Regions from separate parts of the Parabacteroides sp. AF14-59 genome, predicted to be linked through region 3. Evidence: riboswitches for the same ligand, from Rfam matches in the RefSeq annotation. Region 3 holds a riboswitch; each other region holds the start of a gene.
The links. Region 3 has a riboswitch for cobalamin ahead of DWW23_RS07285 (ABC transporter substrate-binding protein). Riboswitches for the same ligand answer to the same signal wherever they lie in the genome.
Positions count from the first base shown of each region.

Region 1 (4,276 bases), on a different contig from region 3:
TATGCACTTTGCTTTTGGCTTTATTGCTATGTGCCTGTAGTCCTGTTTCGCGGACATTTTATATGGATAGTCTGACGGGTGATGATAGCAACACAGGAAATTCACCTTCAACCGCCTGGAAGAGTTTGAAAAAACTGAATGAACAGATGTTCGAACCGGGTGACCGTATCTTGTTCAAATCGGGTACGGAATACATAGGACAGTTTGAACCGAAAGGTAGTGGTAGTAAAGAAATGCCTGTCATTGTCAGTAGTTATGAAGAAGGCAAAAAGCCCGTTTTACATGGTAACGGGCTCAAGCAACACACAGTGTTGCTTGAAGGTCTCGAATATTGGGAGGTTAATAATCTGGAGATAACAAATAAAGGGGAAAAACCGGATCCGGGCAGAAACGGAGTGATTATTTACGCCTGGGATAAAGGAGATGTTCACCATATCCATTTAAAGAACCTGACTGTTCATGATGTGAACGGTAGTTGTATTAAGAATGAAGGAGCAGGAAACGGTATTTACTGGCATAACGGTGGAGAAGAAGTACCGACCCGTTTTGTCGATTTACTGATTGAGAACTGCCATATCTATCGTTGTCATCGAAATGGCATTACCGGAAATGGAAATTCAGGTCGTGATAAATGGTTCCCGAGTTTGAATGTCGTTATCCGGGGGAATCTGATCGAACAAGTTCCGGGGGATGGGATTGTCCCGATCGCTTGTGATGGTGCATTGGTCGAACATAATGTGGTGAGGGACAGTCCTGATCTGTTAAGGATTGAAGATGCCGCAGCCGGGATATGGCCGTGGAGTTGTGATAATACAATTATCCAGTTCAACGAAGTAAGCGGTCAGTTTGCCAAGTGGGATGCACAAGGATTCGATTCGGATTACAACTGTCGTAATACGCTTATCCAGTATAACTTCAGCCACGATAATGCCGGAGGTTTTGTGATGGTTTGTAATGAAGGTAACTCTTTGGGAGAGCCGTATAATATAGGTACAGAAAATACGATTATCCGCCACAATGTAAGTATTAATGACGGTTTGCGTCCGTATCCGACTCGTCCGGGTTGGTTCTCTCCGGTAATCCATATTTCCGGACCGGCTAAACAGACGGCTATTGAGGATAACGTAATCGTTATCATGAAAAAGCCTTCTCCCGATATAGATCGTTCAGTGCTCGTGATGGATAACTGGGGTGGTCCCTGGGCGGAGAATACGGTTTTCAAGCGGAATATCTTCTATATCATGAACGATGAACTGCAATATAAGTTTGTGACAGGTAATAGCATTAATACCAAATTTGAAGGTAACACTTATTATGGCAATTTTATCGACAGGCCTGAAGATTCTTCCGCTGTTGAAAAAGAATTAGATTTACTATCCAGCTTTCCATTCCATAAGGAGTTTCCCGAATATTTGCGGGAGAAAGTGTTGGATCGATTGAAACAAAGCACCGATCAGGCTAAAATAGAATAGTCTCTAACGAAAATAGGCATTCGTTGTGATAATCCGAAAAAACTCTCTATATTTGCGGCATGCATTGTTCCTGGCCTGTATTCGCAGGAAAGGATTAAAAGGGAATCGGGTGAAAATCCCGGACAGTCCCGCTGCTGTAAGCTTCATAACGGATAAGGCAACACTCATGCCACTGACGAAGGAGTTGACAGATAACAGTGGACAGTGGACAGTTTAACTGTCAATTGTCAACTATCAACTGTCAACTGACAAAAGTTGGGAAGGCGCCCGATCCGGAAGTAAGTCAGAAGACCTGCAAGGCATATTATTTCGACGGCTTCGAGGAAAGGCCGGAAGAGAACAAAAGGCAATTCTGCCTCTATATTCTTACTCCCGTTCATCCTGTCGTTGTCCTGGTGTATTTGTTTTTAATTATTTTGCCATAATAATTAGGAAAAGAGGCATGGATCGGTTTGCGGGATGAGCTCCGTGTCCGGTGCATGCTTTTCTTTTTAATGAATGAACAGTAAGGCTGGAATACTTGTTTATTATTGGAAAAGTATGTTTATTTGCAAACAGTAATTAATTAACAACAGGCAATATGAAAAAGGTTACAGGTTTAGTTTTGATTATTTTGATGGCATTCATAGCCGTACCGGCCAAGTCCCAGCTGAAGTTTGGGGTGAAAGGCGGTTTAAACATATCGTCCGTTCATCTGAATTCCGATATACTGAAAGCGGATAACGTGACAGGTTTCCAGATCGGTCCGATGATCGAAACAACGATTCCTCTGGTCGGAATAGGATTGGATGCAGCGATCCTTTATTCACAGAAAGGAGTAGATATGAAAGCGGAAGGATCGGCCTCTTCAACAAGTATGAAAACAGATTATCTCGATATACCGGTAAATCTGAAATGGAAATTCGGTATTCCTCTTGTCAAAGCCTATCTTTCTGCCGGTCCGTATGTCGGTTTCCGTGTAGGAGGGGATAAAATATGGGATGTTTTAGGAGATCAGATAAAAGCGAAAAACTTTAGTGCAGGCCTTAACTTCGGTGTAGGTGCGGAACTGATCAGTCATTTGCAGATCGGTGTAAATTACGGTTTGGGACTAACCGATAACTATAGTTCTGAGAAATTCGACCTGAATGCCAAGAACCGCGGATGGTCTATTACAGCTGCCATTTTGTTTTGATAACAGACATAAGATATGAAGGGCCGGGCTTTAACAGTCCGGCCTTTTTTGTTACTTTTGGCATCGTAAATGAAATATGCAGATGTCATACTACCCCTGCCGCTGGAAAATAGCTATACTTATAGCATTCCTGCGGACCTGGAGGCTGCCGTAACTCCCGGTTGCCGGGTCATTGTTCATTTCGGTAAGAAACGTTATTACACAGCGATTGTCATGGATGTGCATGAACGTAGGCCGAATACGGATTTTGAAACAAAAGAGATCTATGCCTTGCTGGATGCAAGTCCCGTGTTGCGCAGGCCGCAACTTCGTTTCTGGAAATGGATAGCCTCTTATTATTTGTGTAAACTGGGAGATGTTTATAAAGCAGCCTTACCTTCCGGGTTAAAACTGGAAAGTGAAACGGCTGTGACTTATAATGCTGATTTTGAGGCAGACGGTCCTTTGCGCCCCAATGAACAAGCAGTACTGGATGCCTTCAAAGGTGTACTCAAATTAACTGTATCGGAACTGGAGAAAAGAACCGGATTGCGTAATGTTGTACCGGTTGTGGCTTCTTTGATGGCTCGTGGAGCTGTTGAAGTCAGCGAAGAAATGAAACGAGGGTTTGTTCCGAAAATGCAGACATTTATCCGGTTGTCGCAGGAATATGCTACTGAGGAACGTTTACAGGAGGTTTTTGCCGATTTTAAGCGGGCAAAAAAACAGGAACTTTTGCTGGTTTGTTTTCTCGATTTAAGTCATGCTTTAAACCCTGCTCTGAGTAAGGAGGTTTCAAGAAAAGAATTGCTGGAGCACAGTGGCTGTTCATCTGCTATATTGGAAGGTTTGCTGAAACGAGGAGTCCTGGAGAGTTATGAGAAAGAAGTCGGACGTTTGCAAGTCCCGGTATGCCGGTTGCAGTCGCTTAGTTTGCTAAGTCCGGCACAGGAAAAAGCCTATAACGAGATACATGATACTTTTACTTCCAAAGAGGTTTGTTTGCTTCATGGAGTTACTTCGAGCGGAAAGACTGAAATCTATGTCCGTCTGATCGATGAGGTGTTGAAGATGGGCCGGCAAGTTTTGTATATGCTTCCGGAGATCGCTATAACGACCCAGATCACGGAGCGGTTGGCTAAGTTGTTCGGAGACAAGTTGCTGGTATATCATTCCAAATTTTCCGACAATGAACGTGTGGAGGTTTGGAATAAGCTGCTTCATGGGGGAGAACCGATGGTCGTACTGGGAGTACGTTCCTCTCTTTTTCTTCCGTTCAAGGACCTGGGGCTGATCATTGTGGATGAGGAACATGAGAATACCTATAAACAACAAGACCCGGCACCACGTTACCATGCCCGTAATGCTGCTATCGTATTGGCGGGGATGCACGGGGCAAAGACATTGTTGGGGTCTGCGACCCCTTCGATCGACTCTTATTTCAATGCAACGACCGGTAAATATGGATTGGTAGAACTGACTTCCCGTTTCGGTGATTGCCTGATGCCGGAGATCATAACTGCCGATATAAAAGAACTGAAGCGTAAAAAGATCATGAAAGATACGCTTTTCTCTCCTTTGCTGGTTGAAAAGGTAAATGCGGCGCTTGCTCGTGGCGAACAGGCTATCCTGTTCCAGAACCGGCGTGGGT
Region 1 is NZ_QUHH01000028.1:54,935-59,210, reverse strand. Features, by position in the region: gene DWW23_RS22320 (right-handed parallel beta-helix repeat-containing protein) at 1-1,472, shown strand, start outside; cobalamin riboswitch at 1,520-1,787, shown strand; gene DWW23_RS22315 (porin family protein) at 2,053-2,646, shown strand; gene priA (primosomal protein N') at 2,716-4,276, shown strand, end outside.
Region 1: it holds a riboswitch for cobalamin, as region 3 does, so the genes downstream of both, DWW23_RS22315 (porin family protein) here and DWW23_RS07285 (ABC transporter substrate-binding protein) in region 3, are expected to answer to the same signal.

Region 2 (4,276 bases), on a different contig from region 3:
GTAAAAGTAGATTTGGAGTTACCCTCCATATTCGGCTGAGTTGTTGTAAAATCAGTCTGATAAGTTCCCTGCTTGGAAACGGTAATCGTAAGCGGAAGCTTAGCCATACCATCGGCCGAAACCGTAAAATTATAAGTTCCCTTATTCACTTTCACCGGCACTTCCACTTTCAGGGAAAAATTCTTCTTCTCATCAGGAAGGACCGAAAGCTGGCTGATCGAATATCCCCCGGACTTTACTTCATAACTCCATCCCCGAGGCATTCCCTCGACAGAGATAGTCGCGTTTTTCACTTCGTCACTCTTGTTAATGACGTCAATACTGTAATCGATCGACTCCCCCGGCGGAACCGCTATTTTTGTATAGGGAGTGTACAACATCACGCTCTTTTCAGAATCACCAGCGTGGACTTTACTACAAGGGATTATTCCCAATAACAGTACAAATAATAGGTTTAAACAGTTAATTTGCATTTTCATAATGATTTTTATAGAGTATACAAAAATGATTACTTATTAGCCGGGGGCAAATATATATACTGAGAGTATTAGATACTTTTAAAAGAATTAAAAAAAAGCTATCATAAAAGTTCCCCCCTTTCCTATCCGGTAAATCTCTGTCATGAATGCGATAACAAACGAACTTTTCCTTATACATTATATATAGACACCCCCCAAAGAAGCCATTTGTATGCTAAACAGACCGAATTATTCTGCAAATGTAACATTGAAATAAAATATTTTTGTGTAAGTTTGCGAGCGCTAAGAAAGACATTTTATACAGAAATTTAAATACAAGAGTTATGCAATCAATTGACAATTTCAATTTTGCCGGCAAAAAGGCATTTGTTAGAGTTGACTTCAACGTTCCATTGGACGAAAACTTCAACATCACAGACGACACTCGTATTCGTGCCGCTCTTCCTACACTTAAGAAGATCCTGGCAGACGGTGGCAGCGTAATCATAGGTTCTCACCTGGGCCGTCCGAAAGGCGTTACTGATAAATTTTCACTGAAACATATTTTGGGTCGTGTATCTGAATTACTGGGCGTAGAAGTTCAGTTTGCTAACGACTGTATTGGTGAAGAAGCTGGCGCTAAGGCTGCTGCTCTGCAACCGGGCGAAGCTTTATTGCTGGAAAACCTTCGTTTCTATGCAGAAGAAGAAGGCAAACCAAGAGGTTTGGCAGAAGATGCAACAGACGACGAAAAGAAAGCTGCTAAAAAAGCAGTAAAAGAAAGCCAGAAAGAATTTACAAAGAGATTGGCTTCTTATGCAGATTGCTATGTAAACGATGCATTCGGTACTGCTCACCGTGCTCATGCTTCTACAGCTCTGATTGCTGATTACTTCGATGCTGACCACAAGATGTTCGGTTACCTGATGGAAAAAGAAGTAAAAGCTGTAGAAAAAGTAATGAACGACATCGCTCGTCCGTTTACTGCTATCATGGGTGGTTCTAAAGTTTCTTCTAAGATCGAAATCATCGAAAACCTGTTGAACAAGGTAGACAATCTGATCGTAACAGGTGGTATGACTTATACTTTCACAAAGGCTATGGGCGGTAAGATCGGTAACTCTATCGTTGAAGACGATAAGTTGGATCTGGCTCTTGACCTGATGAAGAAAGCAAAAGAAAAAGGTGTAAACCTTGTATTGGCTGTCGACGCTAAGATTGCTGACGCTTTCAGCAACGACGCAAATACAAAATATGCTAATGTTAACGAAATTCCTGACGGATGGGAAGGTCTTGACATCGGTCCTAAGACTATCGAAATCTACGCTGATGTTATCAAGAAGTCTAAGACTATCCTTTGGAACGGTCCGACAGGCGTATTTGAATTCGAAAACTTCACTGACGGTTCTCGTGCAGTAGGTAACGCTATCGTTGAAGCTACTAAGAACGGTGCATTCTCTCTTGTTGGTGGTGGCGACTCTGTTGCTTGCGTTAACAAGTTCGGTATTGCAAGCGAAGTTTCTTACGTATCTACAGGTGGTGGTGCTTTACTGGAAGCTATCGAAGGCAAAGTTCTGCCGGGTATCGCTGCTGTTAAAGGCGAACCGTACAAATAATTTCAGATATTGTTTATAATATCCTAATTAAATATAAAACTCCGGTGAAGTGATTTCACCGGAGTTTCTTGTTTTATAATCACTACCTCATAATATCCCATCCGGGATATATTACGGAAGAATAACATAGCCATATATGTCTCCTTGCAATATTGAATTAATTCATATCTTTGTTATCGACAATGGTTTCCGAATCACAATTCAGTGAGGAAGATTAAAAGGGAATCCTGTGAAAATCAGGGACTATCCCCGTAGCTGTAAGTTTTATTCCTGCAAAGGAAAAATGTTGTAACCTCTGTATACCACTGGTCTCAGACCGGGAAGGTGTTACAACAGAAACAAGTCAGAAGACCTGCCATTTCAATCAGACAGAATCCAGCGCTTTCGGGTGAAAAGCAGTGGTATGAATCCTTTATAAGATCCATTTATCACTTTATCTCCGGGAATCATTGCGGAACTGCATGAACAGAAGTATTGTTTAATCTTAAATAAAAAGTATGATCAGCACGGAGATTTTTATTGTCAAGAGAGATGGTAAAAAAGAAGTATTCTCACTTGACAAAATCAAAAATGCAATAGCTAAAGCATTTTTATCAGTAGGTAGTTTCGCTACCCAGGAAGTAATAACCAATATCCTCAGCCGCATCAGTGTCAGCGAAGGGACAAGTGTGGAAGATATTCAGAACCAGGTGGAAGTTGCTTTGATGGCAGAACATTATTATGCGGTAGCAAAGTCATATATGCTATACCGGCAGAAACATCTGGAAGATCGGGAAGTTAGGGATAAACTGCGCTTTCTACTGGATTATTGTGATGCATCCAATCCGGCTACCGGAAGTAAATACGACGCTAATGCCAATGTAGAGAATAAAAATATCGCCACACTGATAGGTGAGTTACCGAAATCGAACTTTATCCGCCTGAACCGCCGCCTGCTGACAGACCGGTTGAAAGATATGTACGGAAAAGAAGTATCGGACCGTTACCTGGAACTGCTGAATCACCATTTCATTTATAAGAATGATGAAACGAACCTTGCCAACTATTGTGCCAGTATAACCATGTATCCTTGGCTGATAAGCGGTACAGCTTCCGTGGGAGGCAACTCTACAGCCCCAACCAATCTGAAATCTTTCTGTGGTGGTTTCATCAATATGGTATTCATTGTTTCAAGCATGTTGAGCGGTGCATGTGCAACTCCCGAGTTTCTGATGTATATGAATTATTTCGTCGGATTGGAGTATGGAAAAGATTATTACCGGCACGCTGATGATGTGGTAGACTCGTCCAGTAAACAACGTACAATAGACAAAATGATTACAGACTGTTTCGAACAAATAGTCTATTCCATCAACCAGCCGACCGGTGCCAGAAACTTCCAGGCTGTATTTTGGAACATTGCCTATTATGACAAATATTATTTCAACAGTCTTTTCGAGAATTTTGTATTCCCTGACGGCAACAAGCCCGACTGGGATTCGTTAAACTGGTTGCAAAAGCGGTTCATGAAATGGTTCAACAAAGAACGTACCCGCAACGTCCTGACCTTCCCGGTCGAGACTATGGCGCTCCTGTCGAAAGATGGAGATGTACTCGATAAGGAATACGGGGATTTTACGGCCGAGATGTATGCCGAAGGACATTCCTTCTTCACTTACATGAGCGATAATGCCGATTCGTTAAGCAGTTGTTGCCGTTTGCGCAACGAGATACAGGACAACGGTTTCAGTTATACGCTGGGAGCCGGAGGGGTATCTACCGGTTCTAAAAGCGTATTGACAATCAACCTGAACCGTTGTATACAACATGCTGTGAAGTCCGGTATACTTTATCCGTTCTTTCTGGAAGAGGTAATCGATCTCGTACATAAAGTCCAGTTGGCCTACAACGAGAATCTGAAACAGTTACAATCCAAAGGCATGCTCCCCCTGTTCGATGCCGGTTATATTAATATGAACCGCCAGTATCTTACGATCGGGGTGAACGGATTGGTAGAAGCTGCCCAGTTTATGGGTATCGAAATCAATGACAACCCTAAATATGAAACTTTTGTACAAGAAATACTCGGCATGGTAGAAAAATACAACAAAAAGTACCGTAATAAAGAGGTCTTGTTCAACTGCGAAATGATTCCTGCCGAAAATGTAGGAGTAAAACATGCTAAATGGGACAGAGAAGCGGGGTATCAGACATTCCGCGATT
Region 2 is NZ_QUHH01000004.1:271,156-275,431, reverse strand. Features, by position in the region: gene DWW23_RS06960 (NEW3 domain-containing protein) at 1-479, opposite strand, end outside; gene pgk (phosphoglycerate kinase) at 803-2,074, shown strand; cobalamin riboswitch at 2,241-2,449, shown strand; gene nrdD (anaerobic ribonucleoside-triphosphate reductase) at 2,572-4,276, shown strand, end outside.
Region 2: it holds a riboswitch for cobalamin, as region 3 does, so the genes downstream of both, nrdD (anaerobic ribonucleoside-triphosphate reductase) here and DWW23_RS07285 (ABC transporter substrate-binding protein) in region 3, are expected to answer to the same signal.

Region 3 (4,276 bases):
TTCTTTCAAACCTTCGCAGGAATGGCGTGTCTGGTAGATATAATTGTCCAGCAGGGCTGTAATCATATTGTGAGCGGATGTAACGGCGTGGAAGTCGCCTGTGAAATGCAAGTTGATATTTTCCATCGGCAATACCTGCGCGTATCCGCCTCCGGCTGCTCCACCTTTCATACCGAAACATGGCCCCAGCGAGGGTTCACGTAAAGCGGCTACTGCTTTCTTACCGATTTTGTTCAGTCCCAGAGCCAGGCCGATAGATACGGTTGTTTTACCGATACCTGCTTTGGTTGGCGTAATAGCTGTTACCAGGATCAGGTTATGTTCTTTGATTTTCTCTTCATCGATCAGGTGAAGGGGCACTTTGGCGATATACCGACCATAGTTTTGTACTTCTTCGCGCGGAATACCCAAACTTGTGGCTACTTCCTTTATTTTACGAAGGGAGACTTCTCTTGCAATTTCTATATCCGATTTCATGTGCTTATGTAAGTTTAAGAGGCAACAAAAGTATATTATTTTTAATTAAATAACAAAATGATAGTATGAAAGGTTTTAAAGCCGGATAACTCCATGTTATTGGTGTTATATTGATAAAAGTTACTAAAAGAAGGGTGAGAATGACTGTTTGGTAAGTAAAGTGGGCGTTTTTCGATTTATTTGTAATCTTCAGTTGGCAATATCAATGCATTTGGATAGGTTTTGTCTTAAAGTATTTTAAAATATGGATAAAGGGTTGTGATGTATGATAATTTGCCTAATTTTGCGCTGTCACAATATCAAAATGAAACTAACAGCAAGTTTATAGTGATAAAAAGAAAGTGTATAACAGTATTAAAAACTTCGGTTTATGTAATTAAGGAGATTTGATTATGGTAACAATGAGATTTAGTTTGGCGGGTGTAGCCTCAAGAGAAGCAGAAACAGGATCATGGATAAGAACAATTGTTGATTGTCTGGGAATCCGTATGTTTTCAAAGATGAATCCTTCGGTAAGTACGAGTAGTGTCGGTTGGGATACGACCAAGCAAAAGGAAATCCAGGATCTTCATCACTATGCCGTCCGCAACTTGATCCCCAAGGCCGGAGTCTATCAGATGGAATTACTGGAATCGCTGGCACAGTCTGCTTCTATTTATTCGCCGGAAGAGGTAGAATCTCTTTATAATGAGACGAGTAAGAAAATAGAAGAGATCAGCAGCCATATTTCAGGTGTATTGGTAAGTGCACGTGAGTTATGCAAGTCGGGTCATCAGAACTGGGAGTCTGTTCAGTCACTTCGTTATCATGTAAACCGCCTGCGTGGCATCGTAGAATCTGCATAGTTTTTGCAAAACAATAATCGGAGCAGATAGTATCCGTACATATCCCTTTCATTTCCGGAAGCGTTCAGCCTCCGGAATATGAAGGGGATTATTGTATGATCATCAGTGAGAAATAGGGGTATATCTTGTCTGCTATGATCTTTTTATCGGATGTATAATATTCTTTTTCTGTCCCTACGTTTTCAAAATAATGGAATTGTGTTTGCGGATGCTTGCGGATACATTCGTGTACGGCTTCCACGCATTGTGAAAGTTTCATGATAACGATTACATATCCCGCGTTTATCTTTTCACTCAATTCGTCGGCAGAAGGCGTACCAGGGATGACGACGATCTGTTCTTCCTGCTTAACGATATGTAAGCCTGCCAGCGCTCCGGCAGCAATGAAGGCCGGTATTCCGGCAATGCGCTGAACAGCGATTCCCGCAGCTGTAAATTTGTCGTATATATATTGTATGGAAGAATAAAAACCGGCGTCGCCTTCGGCTACGATAACGATCTGTTTTCCTTCTGCATAATTACTTTCAGCTTCGTTGTACAGGGCATCGTAGGCTTTCCAGGCCTCCGTGCGGTCTTTACTCATCGGAAGCATGAAACACCGGATGGCTGTTTCGCTTATCTCCAGGGCGCGTACGATATCGGCGGCTCGCGAGATGCTTTCGCCTTGCCTGTTGCGGGTGGCGGGACAGTAGATGATATCTGCTTTCTGGAGTTGGCGGAGACCTTTCACCGTGATAAGTTCCGGTTCGCCGGGGCCTAATGATACAAAACTGATCGGATAAGTCATTTTATTCTTGTTCTTTTATTTGGGATGCAAATGTGCTGAAAATAGTGTAAAGTTGCAAACTTCTTATTACTTTTGCGCTCGAAGTCGGTTCTGTAAAACTCCTGTTCATGGAGACAGATTAAAAGGGAACCGGGTGAGAATCCCGGACAGTCCACGCTGCTGTGAAGCTTTATAAACATCCTGATAATACCTTTTGCCACTGGTCTTTGCGATCGGGAAGGCATTCGGGATGGAAGTAAGTCAGAAGACCTGCCATTTTTTGCATAACGATTGTCCTCGTGGGTTTGGACGGTTTGTGTCGGATAAAAACAAATAGAATATGAATAAGTATTTAGTCGGTGGCTGCCTGTTAGCGTTAATGGCTACATCATGCGCATCGAAAGGAAATCAGCAGGAAAAAGAGAATGCATCGTCGCAACAAACGATTACGACGGATAGGATGGTTCAGATTACACCTAAATATGCCGAAGGTTTTCAGTTGACCTATGCCGACGGTTATGTCCTGATGGATATACATGACCCTCAGAATGAAGAAAGCACGCATTTCCTGTATGCGTTGGTTCCCCGTGGGACAAAGCCGGAAGGTATTCCTGCCGATTATACGGTGATCGAAACACCTGTGCGTAGTGCCATTTGTATGACCTCCCTGCAACTCTCCAATTTCATTAAGTTGGGAGCGGAGGATAAGGTGGTAGGTATCACGAGTACGCGCCATCTGTTTAATAAGACTATCAATAATCAGCTGAAGGATGGAAAGACGGCGAAGATCGGGATCGAAGGTAATTTCGATAATGAGGTGATTATGAGTATCAATCCCGACCTGATCCTGATCTCTCCCTTTAAGCGTGGCGGATACGAGACGATGAAAGATATCGGTATCCCTCTGATTCCTCATCTGGGGTATAAAGAAATGACGCCGCTGGGCCAGGCTGAATGGATTAAGTTTGTCGGCCTGTTACTCGGGATAGAGCAGGAAGCCAATGAGAAATTCTCTGCTATAGAGAACCGCTACAACGAATTGAAAGAACTGACTGCCGAAGGTAAAGTGCAGAAACGTCCTATCGTGTTCAGTGGCGAAATACATGGTGGCAACTGGTATGCAGTAGGAGGAAAGAGCTTCCTAGCACAACTTTTCAAAGATGCCGGCGCTGATTACTTTTTGAAAGACGACGATCGTTCCGGCGGTGTGACGCTCGACTTCGAGACGGTTTATAACCAGGCGGATGAAGCCGATTACTGGCGTATCGTAAACAGCTATCCGGGAACATATACTTATGAATCACTGAAAGATCAGGATCCCCGTTATGCAGACTTCCGTGCTTTCAAAGAAAAAGGAGTGATCTACTGTAATATGCGGGAGAAACCTTTTTACGAAAGCATGCCGACCGAGCCGGAGGTTGTATTGGGCGATTTATTGCATATCTTCCACCCGAATCTACTGCCGGATCACACGCCTGTCTATTATGATTTACTTAAATAAATAGGGACGATGAAGTATTCTAACACTATCCTGATGCTTTTGATCCTTGTCTCGATCGTCGTGTTGCTGTTTTTGAATTTGGTGTTGGGCTCTGTTTCGATTCCTTTCCATTCGGTTTGGAATATCATCTGCGGCAATGGAGATGAACCGGTCACCTGGCAGAATATTATCTGGAAGTCACGCTTTCCGCAGGCCTTGACGGCATTAGTAGCCGGAGCCGGATTAGCGATCAGCGGACTTCAGATGCAAACCGTATTCCGTAACCCATTGGCTGGACCTTCTGTGTTGGGTATCAGTTCCGGTGCAAGTATGGGAGTCGCCTTCGTTGTCTTGCTGAGCGGAAGCCTGGGAGGCGTGGCGTTGAGTAAGCTGGGTTTTATGGGAGAGATTGCCTTATCCATTGCGGCCATAGTCGGTTCCTTATCTGTCATGGCACTGATTGTTTATGTCTCGCAGAAGGTAAAAGGGAATGTGACGCTATTGATTATCGGAGTGATGATCGGCTATGTGGCAAATGCCGTGATCGGTGTATTGAAATTCTTTAGTGTGGAAGAAGATATCCGTGCTTATGTAATCTGGGGGCTGGGAAGTTTCTCACGTGTCTCCGGTAATCAGATGATGCTTTTCGTGGCGATTATGGCTATCCTGATCCCTCTTTCGTTTCTATTGATAAAAACATTGAACCTG
Region 3 is NZ_QUHH01000005.1:5,453-9,728, forward strand. Features, by position in the region: gene DWW23_RS07270 (formate--tetrahydrofolate ligase) at 1-477, opposite strand, end outside; gene DWW23_RS07275 (hypothetical protein) at 870-1,322, shown strand; gene cobI (precorrin-2 C(20)-methyltransferase) at 1,411-2,109, opposite strand; cobalamin riboswitch at 2,178-2,381, shown strand; gene DWW23_RS07285 (ABC transporter substrate-binding protein) at 2,429-3,589, shown strand; gene DWW23_RS07290 (iron ABC transporter permease) at 3,599-4,276, shown strand, end outside.